DNA from 2 places in the Eubacterium sp. BL-380-WT-2B genome. Region 1 is predicted to be linked to the other one. Evidence: a T-box and tRNA genes for the amino acid it is inferred to sense, from the RefSeq annotation. Region 1 holds a T-box; the other holds one or more tRNA genes.
What was found. A T-box is a leader RNA that pairs with one kind of tRNA and senses whether it is charged. The one in region 1 lies ahead of thrS (threonine--tRNA ligase), so its partner is inferred to be a tRNA-Thr.

Region 1 (4,429 bases):
TGGTACTAAATAACCAGCTTTTCTAAGATTTCTCTTTCTCTTCTGGCTTTTCTTATTTAAGATGTGGCTTTTATAAGCCTTAGCGCGTTTGATCACACCTGATTTTTTCACTTTGAAGCGCTTTGCAGCACCACGATGGGATTTCATTTTTGGCATAGTCGATTCCTCCTCCCTATCTTCGTCAACTTATTTTTTTATTTATTTATATAATGAAGTATAAAAAGTTATACCATTATAGGCTTAGCTTACTTATCCTTTTTAGGGGATAAGAACATGACCATGCTGCGGCCTTCCATTTTTGGTGGCTTGTCAACCGTACCATAATCAGTTACACGTTCAGCGAAGTCAAGTAAAACACCCCTACCCTGATCCGTATAAGCCATCTCACGGCCTCTGAAACGGATGGATACTTTGACACGATTGCCCTGTTCTAAGAACTTGATACAATTTTTGATTTTAACCATGATGTCGTGTTCCTCAACCCGTACAGACATACGGATTTCTTTGATAACAACCGCTTTCTGGTTTTTCTTTGCTTCTTTAACACGTCGCATTTCTTCGTAACGGAATTTACCGTAGTCCAGAATTTTGCAGACCGGTGGTTTCGCGTTAGGAGAAACCTTAACGAGATCCAGACTCTTTTCATCTGCCAGTTTTTGTGCTTCTTTTGTCGGCATAACGCCCAGCATTTCTCCGTTTGCATCAATTACGCGGACTTCACGATCGCGGATTTCCTCGTTAATCTCGTGTTGAACTTCTCTTGCTATAGTAATACACCTCCATTTATAGGAATTTATTAAACAAAAATGCAGGTAGACATAGTCCACCTGCATTAAACAATCAATTACTTAAATTGCTATGAACCCGCCTTGTTAAAAGACCAGGTGAGAAGTGGACACCTCTGCTTTGTTTGCTTTATTTAGTATATAGCAGTCATAAATAATTGTCAAGCACTTTTTAAAATTAATCTAAAACCAGCGATTTTTTGGCAATATTCTGAGCCAGACGATATTTAAATTCATCAATTTTCAGTGTTTCCTGCTCGCCGGTATCGCGGTTACGGATACTCAGACGTCCTGATTCAACTTCCTTATCGCCAATAACCAGCATATATGGAATCTTCTGCATCTGTGCTTCACGAATACGATAACCAATTTTTTCATCCCTGAAATCAATCTCTACACGAATACCTGCTTCTTCCAGTTTTGCAGCTATTTCTTTTGTAAAAGCGTCATGGGCATCGGATACCGGAATCAACTGTACCTGTACCGGAGCCAGCCAAAGCGGAAATTTTCCTGCAAAGTGTTCGATTAATATACCGAGAAAACGCTCAATGCTGCCGAAAATCGTACGGTGCAGGATAACCGGACGATGTTTCTCTCCATCACTGCCAACATAGGTTAAATCAAAACGTTCCGGCATCTGCATATCTAACTGGATTGTACCACACTGCCAGGTACGGCCAATGCTGTCTTCCAGATGGAAGTCAATCTTAGGACCATAAAAAGCACCGTCTCCCGGGTTCAGCTGATAATCCATCCCCTTGGCCTCAAGCGCTTCGCGCAGCGCATCTGTCGCGACTTCCCAGTCTTCATCTTTACCAATGGCCTTCTCAGGCTTGGTAGAGAGCTCAACCTTATATTTAAAGCCAAAAATATCATAGATTTCATTGGCCAGATCGATGATTCCAATGACTTCATCCTTTACCTGATCCATGGTCAGGAAAATATGCGCATCATCCTGCGTAAAGGTACGAACACGCATAAGGCCATGAAGCGCGCCGTGAAGCTCATGGCGGTGTACCTGGCCCAGCTCGCCCATACGCAGTGGCAGTTCACGGTAGCTGTGCTGTCTTGTTTTGTAGACAAGCATACCGCCTGGGCAGTTCATCGGCTTGACAGCAAACTCCTGTCCATCTATTTCAGTAAAATACATATTTTCTTTATAGTTGTCCCAGTGGCCAGAGCGTCTCCACAGATCTGCGTTCAGCATAATCGGCGTCTTAATTTCTTTATAGCCTTTTTTCATATGCTCGCTGCGCCAGAAATTTTCAAGCTCATTACGCAGAACCATTCCCTTAGGATGGAAAAACGGGAAACCTGGTCCTTCTTCATGCATTGAGAAAAGATCTAGTTCTTTACCAAGTTTACGGTGATCACGTTTTTTTGCTTCTTCTAATCGCTGCAAATATTCATCAAGTTCTGATTTTTTCGGGAAAGCAATCCCGTAGACACGCTGAAGCATTTTGTTATTCGCGTCGCCATGCCAATAGGCACCTGCAAGACTCAAAAGCTTAAAAGCCTTGATCTGAGATGCATTTCGTATATGCGGTCCCGCACACAAATCCGCCCATTCCCCCTGTCCATAGAATGAAATAACTGCATCCTCCGGCAAATTGTTGATTAATTCGGTTTTATAGGTTTCCCCTTCTGCTTCTGCCCATTTCAGCGCATCCTCTCTGGATTTGGTATAATACTCAATCTCCGGCGCTTCCTTAACAATTTTTTTCATTTCCTTTTCAATCTTTTCAAGATCTTCAGGGGTTAAGGTATGCTCTAAATCAATGTCATAGTAAAAACCATTGTCAATAGCCGGACCGATGGTTAACTGCGCTTCAGGCCAGAGCCGCTTGATTGCCTGAGCCATAAGATGGGATGCAGAATGCCAGAAAGCATGCTTGCCGCCTTCAGAGTCAAAAGTCAATAAATTCAGTGTGCTGTCTTCCGTAATAGGTTTGCGGATATCCACCAGCTCGCCATTTAATTCACCGGCCATTGTGTTGCGCGCCAGACCTTCGCTGATATCCTTCGCTACATCATAAACAGTGATTCCAGGTTCATACTGTTTAACAGAACCGTCTTTTAAAGTTATGTTCATAAGATTACCTCCATAAAATTGTTACGTTAATATTGATTAAAAAAATATTTTTTCTGAATGGGACAAAATATCAAAAACGTCCCATTGTCATAGACAATGGGACGTTTATTACGCGGTTCCACCCAAATTGGTATACATGGTATACCCACTCTGATACTGATAACGGACAGTGCTCCGGTACTGCATTTGACAGCCAACTCGTGGGATGGTCTTCAGTTAAGGACCGGCTGCGGCAATTCCAGCACCATGCCTGCTCTCTGTAACCTTCATTTAACTTACTCTTCCCAGTCATCATCTTTAAATGTTTAATTTATACACACAGTATACCCCTAAACACCAAAAGATTCAACACCTTTTTGAAAATATTGATGTAAATTTAAATGATTTTAAGTTAAACTTGAGGATGGACATTTATAAGCGTCATCGTTATAATACTATAATAACCAATCATTCTATAAAGGAGCGATCATAATTGGATCTACACTTTTTAATCGGCCCTTTGGTCGGTGCTGTTATCGGTCTTATCACCAACGGGATTGCCATACGCATGTTATTCCGGCCACTGAAGCCTGTCAAAATTTTAGGATGGACACTTCCCTTCACGCCGGGGATCATTCCAAAAGAAAAACCGCGAATCGCAAAATCTGTGGGAGCTGTCATTGGATCTACATTAGTAAATGAAGAAGTTCTGAGCCGCGGACTCCTGTCGCAGGAAATGGATGCTAAAATCAACAGCTATATCGATCATAAAATTGAGGCTTACAAAGACAGTCCCATGACCATTCGTGAAGTTATTATCCACTATACCGATGAGGAAAAAACAGAAGCACTGGCGAATACAACCACTGAAAAGGCAACCGCACTGCTGTATCGTAAGGTATGCCAGATGGATGTCGGTGATATGGTTGCCGATGCTGCGATGGATGAAATCAAGAATAATTCATTGTTTTCAGCTTTTTCTTTTATGGTCAGTGATAACACCATGATCGGTATCCGTGAAAAGCTCAAGGATACTGTCAACAACATGGTCTTTGAACGCGGTGAGGAAATGATCGGTAATCTTGTAGACCGCGAGAGCCATGAAATACTGGATTACAGCATGGCTGAGCTCTACGATCGTTTCGGCTCAAGTGTACCAAAGGTAAAAGAGAGTCTGCTTAAAGCCTATCACAATCTGGTCGAAAATAATTTATCCAAGGCACTCATCGCTTTGGATATTCCTCAACTGGTAGAAGACCAAATCAATGGTTTTGATGTGTTGGAGATGGAAAAAATCATTTTGAGTATCATGAAAAAAGAATTGAATGCCATCATATGGCTCGGCGGTCTGCTGGGTATGATTATGGGATTTATAATGAATTTTTTCTAAATTAAAAAACGGTTCTGGAAAAATACCAGAATCGTTTTTTATTGCTTTATTTTTTTCTAAAAGGGTATTTTAAAAGAAAACCGTTAAGGAGTGATCTCAATTTTAAAAGCCATTAAAAATTTCTTTAAGGCATTGCCCAGAGCATTGCCAGCCATTGTCTTCGGTTTGTTTCTTATGGGAACG
Region 2 (4,429 bases), on a different contig from region 1:
GATCACGGTTCAGACTCAGCCCTTCTTCATCTGCAAGGATGGCCGCGATTCTGGCAACGTCCAAAAAGTGGGCCAGGTTATGGCGGCAGAGACGGCGATCTCTTTCATGGGTCTCGATTCGGTGTAAATAATCCTGGTATTCCGGAAGATTTAACAGCCGGTTGGTCTGGGTGAGTTTTGAGCTCATGCTCTTATTCCTAAAAGATTATAGACGTCATTTTTAAGGCTGGCATCTGTCTTTAAGATACCATCGCTCATAGCAGTGATGGTTTTTGTGCCGGGTCGCTTGACACCGCGCATGTTCATGCAGAGGTGCTCGGCCTCAATGATGACCATTACGCCTTGGGCGTCCAGATATTCCATGATGGCGCTGCCGATTTCTGAGGTCAGCTTTTCCTGAAGCTGGGGTTTCCTTGCGTAAACATCCACAGTCCTTACCAGTTTAGAGAGGCCGGCAACCTTTCCGTTTGGTACATAGGCAATATGTGCTTTTCCGTAGAAGGGCAGAAAATGATGTTCACACATGGAATAAAACGGGATGTCCCGCTCAATGACAAGATCATTGGACTCAATGGTAAAGGATTTTGACAGGTGTTCTTCGGCCGTCTGCCCGATACCGGCAAAGATTTCTTCATACATTCTCGCAATGCGGTCGGGTGTGTCTACAAGGCCCTCACGCTGGGGATCTTCGCCGATGGCTTCAATCAGCATGGTAACAGCTTCCATAATTTTTTCTTTGTTCATTTGTATTCCTCCAATATTGAACGCTATAAGATTATTAAAAATAAACACAAAAAGCACTGCCCGGTAAAAAGAGCAGTGCTTCCGCAACCTACAATCCCCATCGTAGGGCACAGCGGAAGCGATAAGACACCGCAATGACCTATTTTCGTTTAAAGGCAACTTCCCATCCTTTAACACTTCACGCGTCTTATCTACTCTGTTTATCATTAATTGTGTCTATCTTACCACTATTGCAATAGGTTTTCAATGATAAGATTTAGAAATATAAAAAGAGCTGTTTTTACACAGCTCCTGAAACCTATTTTTTTACAAATTTTGGCAATACCTTCAGTAATCCCACCAAAGCGATTGTGTAAAGTGGTATTAGGAAAATATTGGTAATAATCCGTGCGGGTAAAAGCACAGATACTGCCTGACCATACAGAATGGTTAAAAACCAGGTGTTCAAAATAATGGAAGTTATCAGTTGGGTCACACTGACGATGAACAGAATATAGTCGCTTCGATATTCGCCGAGCACCTCGGAACGCCTGACCGTGATGATGGGGAAGATCACAAAGCCGACCATTAGAGCAATAAATAACACTAAAACAAATGGATTTAGCGGTTCACCGGCATAGTAGATTGTGCCATTTTCAAAGCTGAACAATCCGGTTAATACTAAAACACCAACAGACAACACGATAAAACCAAGATTAAACCATTCCAGATGCTTAATTTCCTTTTTTCTTAACAGCATCCACAAAAGACCAGGAATCAGCCCTGTCAGGCCGCTGGCAACCGTGAAACCGAGAAAAAATGGACCGCCGGGCTTAATGAAAAAGCACAGCAAATCGGAAATAAAGCCAACGATAAAACCGGCGAGTGGCCCCAATAAAATGCCAGAAAGCATAATTGGGAGAGATGTCAGATTGATTCTGAGGGATGGAAAACCACCCAGCGGAATATACATCTCGAATAAAATTTTCAGCACAATACTGATGGCAATGAGCAAACCACAATTGACGACCAGTTTCGTACGGGTGGTGCCACGGGATAAAGCATTACTTTTCATGAGAACCTCCTTCAATTTCTGAAAGTAATGCTTCCGCACGCCTACAACTATTGTATCCCGGAGGATAAGACTTGCCTGCATCTGTAGGACAGCCAGGCTCCCTGCGGACAGGGTTGTTGATTTGTACAAGCGGAAGCGACAAGGTACCGCAATGACCTATTTTCGTTTAAAGGCAACTTCCCATCCTTTAACACTTTACGCACCTTGTCTACTCTTTGTATTGATTAGCCCCATCATAGCACAGGTTTATATATTGTGCAATGATTTTTAAGGATATTATTTAAACATTTACGATGGAGAGAAGACGGCTGTTTATAAGGCTTTCAGACAGGCAGTAAAAAGATTGTAGACCTGTCGGGATAATAAACAGCACAACCACTAAAAAAGCGGATCTACCAGTCTGGTAAACCCGCCCTGTTTTTTAATGGAGCTGAAGAGGGGAATCGAACCCCTGACCTATTGATTACGAATCAATTGCGCTACCATCTGTGCCACTTCAGCTTAAGATTTCAGCTCTCATATAATAACACAATGAAGATGTTTTGGCAATCCTTTATTTTTAATCTCTGCGATGCTTTTTAAAAAAGTGAATCTGGCGGTAATGCATGGGTATATGCTTAAGAAATAAAGTGAAAAAATGGAAAAGGAGTTTAAAAATGAATTATTTACAGTCGCTTGAACACTCGGAAAAGGAAAGAAACACTGCGCTTCTGTCTTTGGATATGAACCAGATTAAGGTTTATTGTATAAAATTTGGGTTGTTTATTTCAGATAATGATGACGCTTTTTTAGAAAGCATTCATAAAGCTGTTTTACAGATAAGAGATGCCAGTTTTGAGCAAAAAGAAAAATCCAGAAGCTGGCTGAAAGAAAACGGCGCTTCACTTGAATGTAGTTTTATGCCCTGAACAAAAGCTATATCAAGTGAAGGTCGGTCAGACCTCTCCGTTATTGAACATCAAGATCCGTTGAACTAGAATCGAATCATAGTATAGCGAAATGGACCGGGCAAGTCAAGGGATAAATCAAAAATTTATTTGTTATAAAACCAATAAAGGCAAAAAGGATAAAAATCAATAATTTTATTTATCTGAAACGTATTTGAGGTGCTTGTAGATAAATATTTTTGGAGAGATGCCAGTCTTTTTATTGATAAAGAACGGCTAAAGTGGTAAAATAAGTCTATAAATGTATTGAATGATATAGAATGAGGTGGAAAAAGGATGGATGCTTACGCAGCAGAGAAAATTGCGACAAGAAAGTTTATAGAGCATATAGGACAGGAGTTTCTTCGTCAGAACACGAAGAACATGACTTCCAGCTCTGAAACGATAGGAAATATTTTTAAAATTACCTGGAAAATGGATGATGTGAACGCCGATGAGATTTTGACAGCCGGTGACGAAAAGAATGAAACGCAGTTTGTCAGTATAACCGTTGACATGGAAAACGGTGAGGTCCAGGTAGTAGAGGATACAACAACCGAATAAAAAAGGTCCCGGTTCGCCGGGATTTTTTCAGGTATAAACAGACAGGAGAAAACCATGCTGAAAAATGACTATTTGATGGAAATGATCGGAGCAATGTGCCGGGCAGTCAGCGAAATAATTTTCAAGCGGTCAAAAAAGGAATATGCAGAGTGTCACTCACTGGCCAATGATCAGTATCAAAGCCTTCTGGGCATGTCGCTTGATATGATTCTCAGCCTGCCATCAGAAACTGTCTTTGATCTTTTGGGAAATTTTGGGGAGGTCGAACCTAAAAAGGTGCTGACACTTGTGGACCTGTTAAAAGAGGACAGCAAGGTTTTCAAGGAAGAGGGCGATGAAGCCACCGCAGGAGCTATCCGTGAAAAATGCGAGGATCTTTTGAACCTGCTGGATCGTTATGATCTGGATGACGATGCCATGGCCGAACTGGACAAGCGCATGGCCGATTTTGGGATTGACTGATAAAGAAAAGGCTTGTTATTTCAAAGAATTTGGGGTAATATTATTTTAAAGTATTTCAATGGCAAAAGCTTGAGGAAATACTTTTTTTATATTTTGTTGGAGGAAAACAGAATGGAAAGAAAACCTAAAATAGGGGTACTGCCCCTTTATGATACAAAACAGGCAAGTAAATGGAACAGCATCTGGATTTTTCCGGGATATTTAAATGGTATTCTGGAGGTCTCCGGCATGCCTTTTCTTTTGCCGCTCTTAAAAAATGAAGCGGATATACGTGCGTTGGTAAATGAGTTTGACGGCTTTTTATTTACTGGCGGACAGGATGTGGACCCGGCGCTCTACAATCAGGAAATGACCGAATATTGCAATGAGGTTTCGCCGGAACGGGATTATATGGAAGTGATTTTGTTTGATGAAGTCCGGAAACAGGACAAAGCCCTTTTTGGTGTCTGCCGCGGCCTTCAGTTTTTTAATGTGGCTCTGGGCGGTACGCTTTATCAGGATCTGATCGCACAAAAAAAGGATCCAGATCCTGTACAGCATTCCCAGAAAACAGAGTTTGTTTTTCCGGTGCACGATATTGAGATTAAAGAAGGCAGTAAGCTGTTTGAAATTATCGGTGAAAAAACAATTCGTGTCAACAGTATGCACCACCAGGGAATCGCGGAGCTTTCCCCAGAAC

Region 2: it has a tRNA-Thr gene. The T-box ahead of thrS (threonine--tRNA ligase) is inferred to sense a tRNA for this amino acid. The anticodon was not compared.

The regions. Positions count from the first base shown of each region.
Region 1 covers NZ_VUMP01000009.1:97,840-102,268, forward strand. Annotated here, with positions in the region: gene rpmI (50S ribosomal protein L35) at 1-156, opposite strand, end outside; gene infC (translation initiation factor IF-3) at 246-833, opposite strand; ribosomal protein L20 leader region at 795-913, opposite strand; gene thrS (threonine--tRNA ligase) at 964-2,877, opposite strand; T-box leader at 2,972-3,178, opposite strand; gene FYJ53_RS17800 (DUF445 domain-containing protein) at 3,350-4,246, shown strand; gene FYJ53_RS21930 (FUSC family protein) at 4,337-4,429, shown strand, end outside.
Region 2 covers NZ_VUMP01000002.1:491,006-495,434, forward strand. Annotated here, with positions in the region: gene FYJ53_RS05220 (HD domain-containing protein) at 1-187, opposite strand, end outside; gene folE (GTP cyclohydrolase I FolE) at 184-744, opposite strand; THF riboswitch at 853-945, opposite strand; gene FYJ53_RS05230 (folate family ECF transporter S component) at 1,043-1,798, opposite strand; THF riboswitch at 1,925-2,016, opposite strand; tRNA gene FYJ53_RS05235 (tRNA-Thr) at 2,224-2,299, opposite strand; gene FYJ53_RS05240 (hypothetical protein) at 2,455-2,706, shown strand; gene FYJ53_RS05245 (hypothetical protein) at 3,022-3,288, shown strand; gene FYJ53_RS05250 (hypothetical protein) at 3,343-3,750, shown strand; gene FYJ53_RS05255 (gamma-glutamyl-gamma-aminobutyrate hydrolase family protein) at 3,862-4,429, shown strand, end outside.